DNA from 3 places in the Caloramator sp. E03 genome. Region 3 is predicted to be linked to each of the others. Evidence: a T-box and tRNA genes for the amino acid it is inferred to sense, from the RefSeq annotation. Region 3 holds a T-box; the other regions hold tRNA genes.

Region 1 (5,921 bases), 1.0 Mb from region 3:
TTAAGTAAAGTAAGTATGTACCAATGGATTTATTAAATATTAAAACAAAAATTGATATATAAAAAAGTATTGTTGCAGTTTTACCATAATAATTTGCTGGTAAAACTTTTTTATATTTATAAAGGTTTATTCCTCCAATTACCATTGTAAGTTCCTTTACAAGAAAAGGAGCAACTATCCAGCGAGGTATTATATACCTATAGGCAAGGCAGAACAATACAGTAAGTGTCATGAGCTTATCAGCCAGAGGATCAAGAACAGTTCCAATCTTTGTAACAAGGTTATATTTTCTTGCAATATGACCATCAAGAAAATCGGTAATTCCTGCTATAAAGAATACGACCATAGACAAAAAAAATGAGTATTTAATATTTGAAAAGTAAATAATACAAAAAACGGGTATTAGGAGGAATCTTATTATAGTTAGCATGTTAGGTATGTTCATATTAACCTCCAATATAATTTTATTAATATCATTATTATAAAGTATATTATAAAATTGTAAAAGGGTATCAATAAATTTCGCATTTTTATATATTTATTTTATTATTAAAGTTTTTTTGTTTTTTTATTACACATAAAATCCGAAATTAATAATTAATTTTTAAATAAATGTTCGTGAAAATATTTGACTCACGACTTAAGCTTTGATAGTATAAATATGTGCTCTTTTTTAAAGGAGGTATAAAATATGAAAAAATACGATGTTATAATTGTTGGCGGAGGTCCGGCAGGAATTTTCGCTGCTATTGAGCTTAGCCGGAGAAATGATAATCTTAAGATACTTTTACTTGAAAAGGGAAAGAGTATAATAAACAGAAGATGTCCTATAAGCTATAGTGAAAAGAAGTTGAAGTGCCAACATTGTGAACCTTGTGCAATAGTTTCAGGATGGGGTGGTGCTGGAGCTTTTAGTGATGGGAAATTAACTCTGACAACGGAATTTGGAGGAGTGCTTGATGAGTATATCGATAAATCAGAGCTTGAAAGCCTTATAGATTATGTTGATAAAATATACCTTGAATTTGGAGGACCGCAGGAAGTACATGGTGATATTACCCCTGAGGTTGAAAATATAATGAAGAAGGCTGCAGCTGCGGACCTTAAATTCATACCTGCAAGAATTAGGCACCTTGGAACAGATAACTGCTTTAACATATTAAAGGATATGGAAACTTACCTTAGGGAAAGAATAGATGTGAAAACTTTATGTGCTGTAAAAAAACTATTGGTTAAAGATGATGTTGCTTTTGGAGTTGAAACTGAAGATGGCCAAATATATGAATCAGATTATGTAATTGTATGTCCAGGAAGAGAAGGTTCTGACTGGTTCTCAACAGAGGTTGAAAGACTAAATATAGAAGTTACAACAAATCCTGTTGATATAGGAGTTAGGGTTGAATGTCCAGCAATTATTATGAAGGATATTACAGATGCAGTTTATGAGTCAAAGCTAATATATTATACAAAATCTTTTGATGACAGGGTTAGAACTTTCTGTATGAATCCTTATGGTGAAGTTGTTGTTGAAAACAACAGTGGAATTAATACTGTAAATGGGCATAGCTTTGCAAATAAAAAGTCTAATAATACTAACTTTGCATTGCTTGTTAGCAAAAACTTTACGAAACCTTTCCGATCACCAATAGAATATGGTAAATACATTGCAAGCCTTGCAAACATGCTTGGAGAAGGGGTTATAGTTCAAAGGCTTGGAGATCTTTTAGAGGGAAGAAGAACAACTGAAGAGAGATTAAAAAGAGGTCTTGTAGAGCCTACATTAAAGGATGCTACTCCTGGGGATTTAAGCCTTGTTTTACCTTATAGATTTTTAACTGATATAATTGAAATGCTTGAGGCTTTAGATAAAATTGCTCCTGGAATATATTCAAAGCATACCCTTTTATATGGAGTTGAAGTTAAATTCTATTCAATGAGACTAAAGCTATCTAATGTTCTTGAAACCCAGATAAAAAATCTCTTTGCAGCAGGTGATGGTGCAGGAGTTACAAGAGGTCTTGCCCAGGCTTCTGTTTCAGGTGTTATGATAGCAAGAGAAATATTAAGAAGAATTTGAGGTGATATTATGTCGGGAGTTGTTGTTATAGGGGCACAATGGGGAGATGAAGGAAAAGGAAAAATAACTGATTTTTTAGCTGAAGGTGCAGATGTTGTTGTAAGATATCAAGGAGGAAACAACGCAGGACATACTGTTGAAGTTGAAGGGAAAAAATATAAGCTTCATCTTGTACCATCAGGAATACTTTATGATGATAAGCTTTGTATAATAGGAAATGGGGTTGTAATAGATCCTAAGGCCCTTCTTGAGGAAATTGAATATCTTGAAGGAGAAGGAGTTAAAGTTACTCCTAAAAAGCTTGTTATAAGCGACAGGGCACATGTTATAATGCCATATCATAAGATACTTGATGGCCTTTCAGAGAAAAAAAGAGGAAAGGCAGATATCGGAACTACAGGTAAAGGAATAGGACCTTGTTATACTGATAAACATGAAAGATCAGGAATAAGGATCTGTGATCTATTTCATATAGAGGTTTTTAAAGAAAAGTTAAAGCAAAACATCGAACTTAAAAATAAAATAATATGCGATGTATATGGAGGAGACCCTTTAAGTTTTGAAGAAATTTACGATGAATATATAAATTATGCAAATAGGTTAAGGGATTTTGTATTTGATACATCTGTTGTACTTTATGATTCTATTAAGAAGGGTAAGAAAGTATTATTTGAAGGAGCTCAAGGAACTCTTCTTGATATAGATTATGGAACATATCCTTATGTAACATCTTCTCATCCTATATCAGGAGGAGTATGTATTGGAGCAGGAGTTGGCCCCACTATGATATCTAATGCAGTTGGAGTATGCAAAGCATATACAACAAGAGTTGGGAAGGGACCTTTCCCAACGGAGTTATTTGATGAAATGGGAGATTTTATAAGAGAAAAAGGATTTGAATATGGAACAACTACAGGTAGGGCAAGAAGGTGCGGATGGCTTGATCTTGTTATATTAAAGTATGCAGTTAGAATATCAGGCCTAACGAGCCTTGCCATAACTAAACTTGATACTCTATCCGATATTGATGAGATAAAGGTATGTGTTGGATATGAAATGGATGGTAAGGTAATAGATTATTTCCCAGCATCTTTAGAAGATCTTGCAAAATGTAAGCCTGTTTATGAAAGCTTTAAAGGCTGGGACAGCTCTATAGAAAAAGCAAAAACCTTTGAGGAACTACCAGAAAATGCGAAGATATATCTAAAGAGGATAGAGGAGTATACAGGCGTTAGAATCTCTATAGTTTCTGTTGGTCCTGCAAGGCACCAGACAATTATTATTAATAAGATGTAAGGCAGCAAATACAGCTGCCTTATTCCATTTATTACCTTAAAAAATTAATAAAAAAATGTATTGACAGGTATATAATTTTCTTGTATTATATAAAAGTGTCAGGCGACAAAAAGCCTTGAAAAAAGTAATGTGGCCCCTTGGTCAAGTGGTTAAGACATCGCCCTTTCACGGCGGTAACATGGGTTCGAATCCCGTAGGGGTCACCATCTTGGGAGCATAGCTCAGCTGGGAGAGCATCTGCCTTACAAGCAGAGGGTCATAGGTTCGAGCCCTATTGTTCCCACCATTTTGGCCCAGTAGCTCAGTTGGTTAGAGTGCCGGCCTGTCACGCCGGAGGTCGAGGGTTCGAGCCCCTTCTGGGTCGCCATTTGCCGGCTTAGCTCAATAGGCAGAGCAACTGACTTGTAATCAGTAGGTTATTGGTTCGATTCCGATAGCCGGCTCCAAAATAAAGACCCTGCTAATGCAGGGTCTTTTTCTTATCCTGATTTTTTCCTATTGATGTTTTTCATGATTCTAATATCATCCCCAAAGAATTCAAATATGCTAAAGAGGCCAAATATTCTTGATGTTATTCTATCAGGGTAGCATTGATTAAAACTTTCAATTGGAATGTTAGTTGAAATAATCATTTTTTTATTTTTAAGAAGCCTTGTATTTATTACATTAAATAACTCTGTTTGAGAGAAGGATGTATTCTGCTCAGTGCCTAAATCATCAATTATAAGAAGATCGCAATCAAAAATATCTTCAATTATATCAGGTGAAGAGTTTTCATCAAAACGAGCCCTTCTTAGAGTTTCTATAAGCTCTACCGCTGTTTGATATATTACTACCTTTCCCATATCAAGAAGTTCCTTAGCTATGCAGTTTGATAAAAAAGTTTTTCCAAGACCAGACTTGCCGGAAAAAAATAGATTTTCATTAGAGGAATCAAAATTTTTATAAAAGGCAATGCATCTTGTATATATTTGCTGCATGTTCTCTAAAGGAGAAAGTCCATACTGAGGGTTTCTTTCTTTGGAATAAAGAGAAAAGTCAAAGGTATCAAAGTTTTCGTATTTTAAAATATCCTTTAGATTTGATTGATTGTATAAGTTGTTAATAATTTTTTGCTTAAAACAGGAACACTTTTCGTTATCAATATATCCTGTGTCCTTGCATTTTTGACATTTATATTTTATCTCAAGGTAGTCTATGGGATATTTATTTTGTACTAATATCTCAGCCTTCTCCATTTTAAGATCCGTTATTTTTTTTCTTCCTTCAATTATTAATGATTCGCTATCAGCGCCTTTAAATATAGAAGAAGCAATTTCCAGCCCTATTTTTGATATTTCCTCATCTATCTCTTTAATCCTTGGAAGTTTTTCATATATTTCTTCTTGACGCTTTTTTTGTTCAGATTTAGCGTTTTCTTGAAGGTGATCATATTCTTTTAATATTTCTATTACAAATTTACTTTTCATTTGAATCACCCCTTCCTAAAAGTTGCCTTTTAAGCTCTGCCATATCGTATTGGCTTTCAAAGTTCTGTATTTTATTAAATGGTTGTGATTTTTTTCTTGACTTTTTAGATAGTTTGTTTAAATCTTCTACTTTTTTTACTCCATTTTTATACCAATCAGAAAGTATAGCATCTATATAGTTGAAGTTTCCTTCGTTTATTCTCATAATACATATACGGCATGCTTCAAGGACTATTTCAAGAGGAAAACCCATTTTAAATAGCCACTTCTCCATGAATTCTTCCTGTGGCTTTGATATTTCTGAATCTTTAAAGCCAAGATAACTTGCTATGGCTCTATATTTATTCCATTTATCTTCACGCATCTTGATTTGTTTTTGAGCATCTTCAATAGACTTAACGCCACTATCATGCCAAGCTATTGCGACTTTTTCTATATATCTTATATCTGTTTTTTTCTTTGCTGCACAGTATTCAACAAGAAGTAATATAACTTCTGGAGTAAAATTAAAATCATCTAAAAAGTTCATATAAGTTAATATTTCTTTTGAATATAAAGGTCTTCCTATCAGTTTTTCTATGTGTTCAAGCATATCCTTTGAAAAATCATTTAAATATAAATTATTATTTTTTATTTGCATAGATTCATCTAAGAATTCCAAGGTTCCATCATTTGATAAATGAAGGAGCCCTTTTTCTTCCCAATATTCAAAGGCTTTTATTACATCTGTCTGCAAAAGACCAAGAGTTTGAGATATGTCTTCAATGCTTGTGTCCATATTTGATAATGCATACCTAAGACAAATAAGATATACCTTTACAAATTCACCCTTGGCCTCTGGAAGATACTTATCTATGAATTTATTATCAACAGGAGTAAATTCAAGTTTGGGTATATTAAATTTTATGTTTCCCATAATAACACTCCTTAATTAACTGTATTAATATTATATCAAAACCAATATATGCCCTCAACAAAATAGGAATAATTTAAAAGGATGTGCATAATAATATCATATTATAATGCACTTGCAAAATAGAAGTTTTTGGTGTATAAATAAAGTGTACGTTAATGAAAGG
Region 2 (5,921 bases), 190 kb from region 3:
AGAAATCTATGATTAGTTATCGAATAAACAAGCCAATTTAGAGCAGCGTTTTGCATCCAGCTGCCAATAAGGGATATTACTTGTCCAGTCCAAAATAATTTGAAGTTCCTATGAGTAAAGGCAGGATAATATTCCCTTAACTTATCTTTAACATTCATTTAACACCACCCCCATAACATCTTAAACCAATTTGCTAAAATGTACAATACAAAAACGCTGATTTTAGGGACCTGTTAGTGCAAAAAAGTTTTCTCCATCCCTGGTGCCTGGCACCGGAGATGGAGAAAAGAAGAAAAATGTTCCACCTAGTTGACAAGTGACAAACTTTTTCAAAGGTAACAGAAGGGACGGTTACTTATTATATTAAATAATAGACATAATATTTTATGCATGTCCCCCTGATTTTGCAGATATTGTGTATGAAATAAGTAACCGTCCCTTGTCTTGAACTTTTTTCCTTTTTTGTAAATGAACATTTTCACACTAACCGTCCCCTTAAGCTTTTATCATTTTGAAGCTTGTCAATACTTTTACAAAAAAAATAAGCTAAAGATCATCTTCCTTAGCTTTAATGGTTTATCTTACAGCTTTGAGCCGTGCAATATCAACCCAGTTGCTAGCCGTAGCCTCTTCGACCCTGCTCAAATCCCTTCTTATTGATTCAATTTGTCCCTTCATGTATGCTATATCGTTAAGCATATTATCATGTTCAGCTTTATTAACCTGTGCACTATGCTCTAATGCTCTTAATATTTGAGTATGCTCATCTAATCTCGCATTTACTTCTTGAAACTGTTTATTTACTTCTTTAAACTGTTCCCTTACTTCTTTAAACTGTTCATTTACTTCTTTTTTAAACTCCATAAGCAATTCAATAACTTCTTTGTCCATGACCTCACCTCCACAAATATATTTTACCACAAATAACTTATTAATCAAAGGTATATAATCTCTTAAGATAGACATTGCTTGTGATGATATATTTAAAACCATTATTATTAATTCAGGAATATGTTTTAAAATGTTATCAATTTGTTGTCACAGGAAAGAAAGGTTCTATAATATATGTTGGGGCGTAGCCCCAGCATATTTTTTTACAAAAAAATATGCACCTGTTTTAGATGCCTGGTAAAATTAAATTAACTACAAAAATATTACCTGAAAGGAGGCATCCAACAAGTGCACAATAATTATTTTATCAAAAATTTACTGGGTTTTAAAGATGTTATTATAACAAAAGTACTTGATAATGTTTGCTATGAAATTTATTTAGAAATGAAAAAGAAGCCTCATACTTGTCCTCGTTGTAATTCTGAAACTCGTAGAGTTCACGACTATAGAATTCAACGTGTTAAACATCTTCCTTTTTTCTTAAAACCTACGGTTCTTATTATTAAAAAACGTAGGTATCGTTGTAATGTTTGTGGTAAGAGATTCTATGAAAGTATTGAATTTCTTCCTCGATATCATAGAATCACCAATCTTCTATCTCTGTATGTAATTAATGAACTTGCTAATACTTGTAGTATGTCAAGTGTTGCTAAAAAAGTTAACTTATCTGTTGATACTATAAAACGCATTTTCAATAATGTGTCTTATTCTGCTGCTACTACTTTACCTAAAATTATTGCTATTGATGAATTTAAAGGTAATTCTGGTGGTGCTAAATATCATTGTTCTATCGTTGACCCTGTTAATAGAAAAATTATTGATATTATTAAAGATAGACAGTTTCACGTCCTATCGGACTACTTTAAAAAAATTAAAAATCGCGATAGTGTTGAATATTTTATTTGTGATATGTGGCAACCTTATATTGATTTAGCTAAAACTTACTTTAAAAATGCTATTATTGTTATTGATAAATTCCATTATATTAGGCACGCTATGTGGGCTGTAGAAGCAGTTAGAAAACGTGTTCAAAAAGAGCTATCTGTTAAATTAAGAAAATACTTTAAAAGAAGCAAAAAACTTATTCTTAAAAGATTTGACTTACTTGATGAAGATTCAAAGTTCGCATTACAAGTTATGTTTTCTTACAATAGCGATTTAGCTATTGCTCATACCTTAAAAGAAAAACTATTAAAAATAATTGATACTACCTCTTCTTCTAAAGAAGCTCGTACTTTATTAAAGGAATGGATTAAGTTTGCACAAAGTAGCGGCCTTAAAGAATTTGAAAGATGTGCTAATACTTATATCAGGTATTTTAATGAAATAGTGAATTCTTTTGATATACCATATACAAATGCTTGCACTGAAGGCTTTAATAACAAAATTAAAGTTATTAAAAGAAATGCCTTCGGCTTCAAAAACTTTGATAGGTTTAGAAATAGAATTCTTCATTGCTGTAATTAAAGTAAATTATAATACCAAATTTTAGAAAACCAACTCACGTTGGTCTTTTTGTCCTGCAATTTTTGTGGGATACTCTCCCCAATCTAACTTATCTTTCTAAAATAACTCTCAAACAAGATAGGACAGGCATTCTAATCGAATACCCGCCCCAACAATTGACAAAGAGCCGAAAGAAAAATAAAAATCACAAAAAACTTTAAAGCCTGTAACCTTTGAGATTACAGGCTTTTCTTTGGAGGCGCCACCCAGATTTGAACTGGGGAATAAAGGTTTTGCAGACCTCTGCCTTACCGCTTGGCTATGGCGCCATATATGGAGCGGAAGACGGGACTCGAACCCGCGACGTTCACCTTGGCAAGGTGACGCTCTACCAACTGAGCCACTCCCGCATAGATGGTGGCCAGAGCCGGAATCGAACCAGCGACACGAGGATTTTCAGTCCACTGCTCTACCGACTGAGCTATCTGGCCATGTTGGCGACCCAGAAGGGGCTCGAACCCTCGACCTCCGGCGTGACAGGCCGGCACTCTAACCAACTGAGCTACTGGGCCGCAAGTGGTGGGAACAATAGGGCTCGAACCTATGACCCTCTGCTTGTAAGGCAGATGCTCTCCCAGCTGAGCTATGCTCCCAAATTCTTGTGACGATTATTATTGTACCATGCATACTCTACTTTGTCAACCGCAAACTTCTTTTTTTATTTTAACAAGCTTTGCAGCGAACAATTAATATAATAGCTTATAATCTTACTTATGTCAACATCTTTTTAATAAATCTTTTAAAAAACTTTGTGCCCAATAATTATTGGGCACATTCAATAAGCTTTTCTATTTCATCTTCACTAAAGACATATCTTTCATTGCAAAAATGACACTGCATTTCAATTTTTTTATCTTCATTCTTTATTTTAATAAGCTCATCCTTCCCAAGGGCAATTAGAGCCTTTTCAACCCTTTCCTTTGAACAGTCACATATATAGTCAACTTCGATTTTCTCATATATTTTAAGATCCATATCATCAAATAACATGTTTAATATATCCTCTCCACTTTTACCTTCTGCAATAAGCTTTGATAAAGGTGGTATTTCATGAAGCCTAAAGGTTATTATATCCCCAAGCATCTCATTGGCACCAGGAAGCATTTGAATTAATATACCTCCTGCTGCTTTAATAGTTGTATCAGTATCGACAAGAACCCCAAGCACTACTGCAGATGGTACCTGCTCTGATACTGCAAAGTAATATGCAAGATCCTCAGCTATTTCCCCAGTCTGAATAGGCACCTGACCAACATAAGGCTCTTTTAGCCCCATATCCTTAACTACTGTAAGCATTCCATTTTTCCCAACAGCCCCTCCAACATCTAATTTTCCTTTTAAGTTAAGCGGTAAGTCAATTGAAGGGTTTGAAATATATCCTTTTACATTACCTTTTGAATTAGAACAAACTACAAGGTTTCCAGTAGGGCCTCCCCCATTCATTGTTATAGTTAAATTATCTTTTTCACCCTTTAACATTACTCCCATAATTGAACCAGCTGTTAATAGCCTTCCTAAAGCTGCTGAAGTTGTTGGACTTAAATTATGAATTTTTCTTGCTTTTTCAACAATATCAGTTGAATGTACCATAAAAACTCTAATATCACCATTTGAAACAGTAGCTCTTAAAAGATATCCCATATTATTCCTCCTTTTTGGCAATGATAACTGCTCTTAAACTGTCATTTTTAATATCTGACAGGGTATAATCATCAAAGATTTTAATATCCTTAAATCCTATTATTGAGAGATAATGCATAATTTTATCAACTTCATAAGCTTTTTGAATATGTCTTTCATCAAATCTTTTATATAAAGCTCCTTCCTTTATAAAAAAGGTTATATACATTTCTAGTATATCCCCATCTAAATAGTTATCCCAAATATAACAAAGCTTTTCCTCATTAAGTGTAAAAGTATTATTAGCTATTATATTTTTAAGCTTATATGAAGTACTTATATCAAATAAGAAATACCCATTGGGCATTAGGTGTTTATACACATTATTAAAGCTTTTTATTATATCATCATCTTCTATTACATAATTATAGCCATCACAAAAGCAAAATATATAATCAAATTTTTTATCTATATTAAAACTTCTTATGTCCTGCTTTAAAAAATTTATCTTCTGCCTGTTTATCCTTGCCTTCTCCTCAGCTATAGATAACATATCTTCTGATATATCAAAGGCTGTAATATTACATCCTTTCTCTTTAAGACGTAAAGTCATATTTCCAGTGCCACAGGCAAGTTCAAGTATATTTTTATTTTTTAGACTCCAACTAAAATAGTTTTCAACAAATCTCATCCATTTATCATAATCAATATCAATCATATCATCATATATCTTTGACAATGCTGTATATTGTTCCATATATGTCCCACCTTAAATAATTAATTTGTTTCTTTATATATTATAACGTATAATTTAATATAGAGTAGATATAAGGAGGTTAAATTTTATGCTTTACCCACTCTTTTTTGAGCCAATATATAAAAATGTTATTTGGGGAGGAAGAAATTTAGAAAGATTATTCAATCGTTCACTACCTGAAGGAAATATAGGAGAAAGTTGGGAGATTTGCTGCCACAAAAACGGTACAAGCATAGTATCACAGGGACCATTAAAAGGCTATAGCCTAAAAAATCTTATAGAAAAATACGGCAAGGAATTGCTTGGAAGCAAAGTATCTAATCATTCAACCTTTCCTCTTTTAATAAAACTAATTGATGCAAAGGACAAACTATCTATTCAGGTTCACCCTGATGATAAATACGCTATGGAAAATGAAGGCGAAATGGGAAAAACAGAAATGTGGTATATAATTGATGCAAAGGAAGATGCAAAACTTATATATGGAGTTAAAAAAGGAGTTAATAAATATGATTTTAAAAATGCAATAACTGAAGGTAAACTCGAAGAATATGTAAATTATGTAAATGTAAAAAAAGGAGATGTTGTATTTATACCTACAGGTACAATACATGCAATACTTGAAGGTATAGTAATAGCTGAGATACAACAAAACAGCGATACTACATATAGAGTTTATGATTTTAATAGGGTTGACTCAAAAGGAAATCACAGAGAACTTCATATTGAAAAAGCCCTTGATGTTATAAACTTTGACTTTCAAGGAACAATAAACAAGCCAAAGACAATATTTTTTGATAAATACAGCATAGAAAATATAGCAAAATGTGAATATTTTTCAGTAGATAAAATAAAAGTTAATGAAATTTATGAGGATATATGCAATGGCTTTACATTCCATGCATATTTATCCATAGAAGGTGAAGGGGAACTTCTACATAATGGTTTAAGCTACAAAATTCCTTTAGGCTGTAGTTTTCTAATACCTGCTTATGCTGGGGAATATAAAATAAAGGGAGATATCACTCTTTTAAAATCCTATTTATAGTCTATTTTTTATTCCATACTCTACCACACTCCCTGTTCTTTTGAGTCATAATTCCACCTATTCTTCCTGTTTCTTCTGCCGTTAACCCACTCCATCCAT
Region 3 (5,921 bases):
GTAAATAATACAACTTTTTTCAATTCAATCATCCTTTCCATTTTTATTATCATCTTATCATTATACATTCATAATTATACTTATTCAATAGTTAATTAAAAAAACATCGCAAAATTTATTATATTATTATTATGTTATGTTTTTAATGTTAATATTATTTTAAATAAATTAACATTCATAATTCTTATTATTACTTTAATTTATTTAATATTACAATATTATATAGTGCATATTTATAATACAAATAAAAAATAAGGCCACAGAAGTGACCTTATTTTTTATTTGTTATGCTTATTCCAAGCTCTTCAAGCTGTTTCTCATCAACTTCAGATGGAGAATTGCTCATAGGATCAGCAGCATTTTGATTCTTTGGAAATGCTATTACATCTTTAATATTATCAGTTTCAGTTAAAAACATTATTAACCTATCAAAACCATAAGCAAGCCCTCCATGAGGTGGTGGACCATATTTGAAAGCTTCAAGCAGATAACCAAACTTTGCCCATGCCTTTTCAATATCAAGACCTATAGCATTGAACATCCTCTCCTGAAGTTTAGTATCGTGAATTCTTATACTTCCACCGCCTATTTCCTCACCGTTTAAAACTATATCATAAGCCTTTGCCCTAACTCTTGCTATGTCTGTTTCAAGATACTCTATATCCTCATCCATAGGAGCAGTAAAAGGATGATGCACTGCAACATATCTTCCTTCTTCTTCATCAAATTCAACAAGAGGAAATTCTGTAACCCAAAGGAATTTATATTCTTTGTTATCTGGTCCTATAAGGTTAAGCTTTCTTCCAAGCTCTAATCTTAAGGCTCCAAGGGATGAAAAGGCTGTCTTTGGTTTATCTGCAATAATAAGAAGTAAATCTCCAACCTTTCCATCCATTCTATCTATTATAGCCTTTAACTCATCCTCAGTCATGAACTTTGCAAAGGATGATTTTATTTCGTTTTCCTTTATTGCAATCCATGCAATTCCTTTTGCTCCATATGTTTTAACATATTCAGTTAATCTGTCTATTTCCTTTCTTCCAAAGTCAGCACATCCCTTTGCATTTATACCTCTAATTTCTCCACCTTGAGCTGCTGTGTCGCTAAATACCTTAAAGCTACTATTTTTTACTATATCCTTTATATCAACTATTTCCATACCAAATCTTAAATCCGGCTTATCACTTCCATACTTTTCAATAGCCTCTTTATAGGGCATCCTCATAAAAGGTATTTTAATATCTATACCCTTAATCTCTTTAAATATCTTCTGAATAAGCCTTTCATTAAGTTCAATTACATCATCAATATCTACAAATGACATCTCAATATCAATCTGTGTAAACTCTGGTTGTCTGTTAGCCCTTAAATCCTCATCCCTGAAGCATCTTACTATTTGGAAATATCTATCATATCCTGAAATCATAAGAAGCTGCTTATAAATCTGTGGAGATTGTGGAAGAGCATAAAATTTTCCTGGGAAATTTCTGCTTGGTACAAGATAATCCCTTGCCCCCTCTGGAGTACTTTTTATGAGCATAGGAGTTTCAATTTCAAGAAATCCATTTTCATCCATAAAGTCTCTAACAACCTTAGCTGTTTTATGTCTTGTCATTATTCTTTTTTGCATGTCAGGTCTTCTTAAATCAAGATACCTGTATTTGAGCCTTATTGCCTCTGATGCATCAAGGTTTTCCATTATGTATATAGGAGGTGTTTCTGATTCTGAAAGTATTCTCAAATCTTCAGCTTTAATTTCAATTAATCCTGTTGGTATTTGATGATTTGGAGATTCCCTTAAAACAACCTTTCCAGTTACAGCAATAACATATTCACTTCTTAGAGGGTTTGCCTTCTCAAAGGCTTCTTTATTTATCTCTTCTCCAAACACAACTTGAACTATTCCTGTTCTATCTCTCAAGTCAACAAATATCAATCCTCCTAGGTTCCTTCTTCTTTGAACCCATCCCATTACAGTTACAGTTTTATTTACATCCGTTTCTCTTAGCTGTCCACACATTATAGTCCTTTTTAATCCTTTTATAGATTCAGCCATAAATACAACTCCTCCTTTACTTCTTTTTTCGCATAAAAAACCGCCCCTTAAAAGGGACGGTTATATACCGCGGTACCACCCTAATTGGCTTTCACCCACTTAATCTTTAACGCAGAAAACGTAACACCCTACTCAATTCAGGCATAAGCTCCCGGGTGTCATTCATCTTCCTTAACTCTAGAACAGCTCTCAGTTAAAGTGTTCCTTCCTGTAGAGTGTTTGAAGACTACTCCTCCCGATCAATGCTTTTATAATATTTTTATTAAATTATATGAAAACTAAAATAACATGTCAAGCCCCTTTAATTTTTTCTCAATCATTTCATCTATCCTTGTTACATACTCTTTTATATCCTTTACATTTGAAATTCTCTCTATTCTATTCTCATCAATAAATACAAGCTTCGTTATAGCCCCTGGACCAAATCCTGCAATGGATATATTTTCTGCAATCATTTGTATATTATATATGCACTCTTTATCTTTCATGCAATATCCGACATTTTCAAGAGGGCTTACCATATTTTTTTGCCTATACATATAATAAGGATACATTCCCATATTTTTTACATAATTTACAGCAATATCATACATACTATCTATTTCATCGCTCTTTGCTTTATATCCTCTTTCATTAAGATATGATGCCCTTTTTACTGCCATAGTATGTATCGTAATGCTATCTGGTGAGAGCTCTTTTAATTTTTCCATAGTATTTTTAACATCATTACTATTCTCACCTATAAGACCTATTATTATATCCATATTTATATTATCAAATCCTAAATTCCTTGCAATATAATATTTATCTACTATATCCTTTGAATCATGCAGTCTTCCTATCCTTTTTAAAGTTTCATCATTCATAGTTTGAGGATTTATACTAATCCTTGAACAGCCATATTCTTTTAAAACTTTTAATTTTTCACAATCAATTGAATCTGGTCTTCCAGCTTCAACAGTAAATTCCTTTACTTTAAATAAATCAATATTGCTTCCAAGCTCATTAAATATAATTTCAAGATTATCGCCACTTAAGGATGTAGGAGTTCCCCCTCCAATGTATATTGTATCTATTCTAAAACCCTTATTCTTTAAAAAATTCAAAGTGCACCTAATCTCCTTTTTAAGTGCATTAATATATTGATTCACAATCAGCTCATTTCCTTTAATAGGTGTTGAAGTAAAAGAGCAATATATGCAGCGTGAAGGACAAAAAGGCACATCTATATAAAGACTTATATCCTTTTTATTATAAGTTAAATATTTTGATTCATTTTTTGCAACCTCAAGGGCAAGAATAGCTTTTTCTAATGATAAATCATAGTTTGATAATAGATAATTTATTATATCTTCATCCTTTAATTTACTTTTATAACATTCATGAACTATCTTTGTAGGTCTTATTCCAACAAGTATGCCCCAAGGAATATTAATTCCCGTATAATTTTTTAAAGCTCTTAAAGCTGTTAGTTTAATAGCATTTTTTATTTGCTTTTTATCATCAGTAATTTTGTAATCCTCACAAATTTTCAAAGAATTATTTTCATAGATTTTGAATTTAGCAGATTTGTTATCATAATCAACTACGCTTTTAACATTAAAATCATCATCTTCAACAAATTCTATTTCACTTTTATTATAAAATAGTGAAACGATTTGAAATACCTCATATCTATAATCATGTCCTTCTAATTTTACCTTAATCATTTCCATCCCCTTAGTAATCCTGCTCTGCCTCTTTCTTTAAATTCATTAATAGTTTTTGGTTTATATTAAGTTCCCTTGCAATATCTTCATCATTAAGACCTTCTTCAACAAGTTCACAGTATTTTTCATAGTCGAACTCCTCAAGCATATTATCCGAACTCTTAATTTTAAATGGAAGGGTTTTCTTTTTTTTCATTTAATCACCCCTAAATTCTTTTTATACCTAATTTACCCAAATAGTAAAAAAATATTCATATTATAAAAAAGGATTATATCTTTTTTCTTCTCCAACTGTTGTAGATGGCCCATGGCCAGGATATATTATTGTATCATCATTATATATCATTATTTTTTCTTTTATGGATTTTATAAGCTGTTCATGAGAAGCTTTTTCAAAATCTGTTCTTCCAACGGAGCCTTTAAAAAGTGCATCACCTGTTAAAATGATGTTGTTAATTTTTAAAGACACGCTTCCCGGTGTATGACCTGGGGTTTCTAAAACCTCAATCCTAATATCCCCAACTTTTATTATATCTCCATCTTTTATATACTCATCTATTTCAAATAGTTTTATATTTCTTAATATAGGAGTTATATTTAGAGTACCTCCTTTTGTTAAATATTCATCTTCCTTATTCATGAGTATCTTTGCACCAGTTGCTTCTTTTATATCATAAACACCTGCAATATGATCTCCATGTCCATGGGTTAAAATAATATATTTTACATTTAAATTGTTATCTTTACATTCTGAAAGTATACCTTTTGAATTCCCACCTGGATCAATTATTGCACAATCCTTTGTATTTTTATCTCCTACAATATAGCAATTTGCCATATAAACTCCTGCAGGATAAACTTTTAAAATCATAATTTCACCTCTAAAAATTTTTTTTACTATCTAGCATAAGTGTAACAGGCCCATCGTTTATTATTTCTACCTCCATATATGCCTGGAATTTCCCTGTTTCAACGTTACTTACATATTTTTTACACTCATCAACAAATTTTAAATACATTTTCTCAGCATATTCAGGCTTTGCTGCCATCATAAAATTTGGTCTCCTACCCTTTCTGCAATCACCATATAGTGTAAACTGCGATACTACAAGTAGGCTTCCAGCAATATCTATAAGGGATAAATTTAGTTTTCCGGTTTCATCTTCAAATATCCTAAGATTGCATATCTTTTCTGCAAGATATACTATATCCTCATCAGTATCAGCATCTTCAACTCCTAATAGCACTAAAAGCCCTTTGTCAATTTTACCAACCACATTTTCATCAACCTTTACACTTGATGATTTAACTCTTTGCACTACCGCCCTCATAACCTCACCTCTTTTAATTTCTGTATACATCTATTATACCTTGAAGTTTTCTAAAATCCTTCATAATCTTATCAAGCTGATCAATATTGTTAACTTGTAAAGTTAACGCAATTATAGCAATATTATTTTTAGATGTCCTTGCATTCATCGCCTTTAGAGAAAGCTTAGCATTGGTTAAAATATTTGTAATATCTGAAAGAAGCCCATGCCTATCATAGGCCTCAATTTGAACATCAGCAAGAAAATCTGCTGTATGTTCTCCTGTCCAGCTTGCATCTACAACTCTTTCGGGTTCAATCAAGGAAAGGTTATAAAAATTCTTACAATCCTTTCGATGTATTGAAACTCCTCTACCCTTTGTAATAAAACCAATAATATCATCTCCAGGTACAGGATTACAGCACTTTGCAAATCTAACAAGTAAATCCTTTTCTCCCTTAACTACTATGCCAGGTTTCTTGCCTTCCCGGTTGTAACGTCTTTTTGACGTATCAATCCTTTCAGGTATTTTTAAGATAGATTCACTATCTTCCTCATTTTTTCTCATTTCTTCCTTTATTCGTGATATTATTTGACTTGCATTTATTGCACCGCTTCCTATTGAAGAATACATATCATCAATTTGAGAAAAGTTGAATTTTTTCAAAATAACATCTATATATTCTGATTTCATAGCATCTGAAAATGATAAGCCTTGTCTTTTTATTTCCTTTTCAAAAGAATCGCGTCCTTTTTCAACGTTTTCCTCTTTAAAGGTCCTTTTAAACCACTGTCTTATTTTTGTCTTTGCTTGAGAGCTTTTTACAATATTGAGCCAGTCCCTGC

What was found. A T-box is a leader RNA that pairs with one kind of tRNA and senses whether it is charged. The one in region 3 lies ahead of aspS (aspartate--tRNA ligase), so its partner is inferred to be a tRNA-Asp.
Region 1: it encodes a tRNA-Asp, which carries the amino acid that the T-box ahead of aspS (aspartate--tRNA ligase) is inferred to sense. The anticodon was not compared.
Region 2: it encodes a tRNA-Asp, which carries the amino acid that the T-box ahead of aspS (aspartate--tRNA ligase) is inferred to sense. The anticodon was not compared.

What each region holds. Positions count from the first base shown of each region.
Region 1 is NZ_CP040093.1:1,608,660-1,614,580, forward strand. Features, by position in the region: gene pgsA (CDP-diacylglycerol--glycerol-3-phosphate 3-phosphatidyltransferase) at 1-445, opposite strand, end outside; gene FDN13_RS07985 (NAD(P)/FAD-dependent oxidoreductase) at 692-2,077, shown strand; gene FDN13_RS07990 (adenylosuccinate synthase) at 2,087-3,373, shown strand; tRNA gene FDN13_RS07995 (tRNA-Glu) at 3,505-3,579, shown strand; tRNA gene FDN13_RS08000 (tRNA-Val) at 3,584-3,659, shown strand; tRNA gene FDN13_RS08005 (tRNA-Asp) at 3,664-3,740, shown strand; tRNA gene FDN13_RS08010 (tRNA-Thr) at 3,744-3,819, shown strand; gene FDN13_RS08015 (ATP-binding protein) at 3,853-4,842, opposite strand; gene FDN13_RS08020 (DnaD domain protein) at 4,832-5,758, opposite strand.
Region 2 is NZ_CP040093.1:790,827-796,747, forward strand. Features, by position in the region: gene FDN13_RS04020 (MFS transporter) at 1-158, opposite strand, end outside; gene FDN13_RS04025 (hypothetical protein) at 577-891, opposite strand; gene FDN13_RS04030 (ISL3 family transposase) at 1,180-2,358, shown strand; tRNA gene FDN13_RS04035 (tRNA-Cys) at 2,592-2,666, opposite strand; tRNA gene FDN13_RS04040 (tRNA-Gly) at 2,672-2,747, opposite strand; tRNA gene FDN13_RS04045 (tRNA-Phe) at 2,753-2,828, opposite strand; tRNA gene FDN13_RS04050 (tRNA-Asp) at 2,833-2,909, opposite strand; tRNA gene FDN13_RS04055 (tRNA-Val) at 2,915-2,990, opposite strand; gene hslO (Hsp33 family molecular chaperone HslO) at 3,160-4,038, opposite strand; gene FDN13_RS04065 (class I SAM-dependent DNA methyltransferase) at 4,040-4,774, opposite strand; gene FDN13_RS04070 (type I phosphomannose isomerase catalytic subunit) at 4,863-5,822, shown strand; gene FDN13_RS04075 (small, acid-soluble spore protein, alpha/beta type) at 5,824-5,921, opposite strand, start outside.
Region 3 is NZ_CP040093.1:600,961-606,881, forward strand. Features, by position in the region: gene FDN13_RS03145 (amino acid ABC transporter substrate-binding protein) at 1-68, opposite strand, end outside; gene aspS (aspartate--tRNA ligase) at 272-2,056, opposite strand; T-box leader at 2,106-2,308, opposite strand; gene hemZ (coproporphyrinogen dehydrogenase HemZ) at 2,335-3,765, opposite strand; gene FDN13_RS03160 (hypothetical protein) at 3,776-3,961, opposite strand; gene FDN13_RS03165 (MBL fold metallo-hydrolase) at 4,022-4,636, opposite strand; gene dtd (D-aminoacyl-tRNA deacylase) at 4,647-5,096, opposite strand; gene FDN13_RS03175 (RelA/SpoT family protein) at 5,110-5,921, opposite strand, start outside.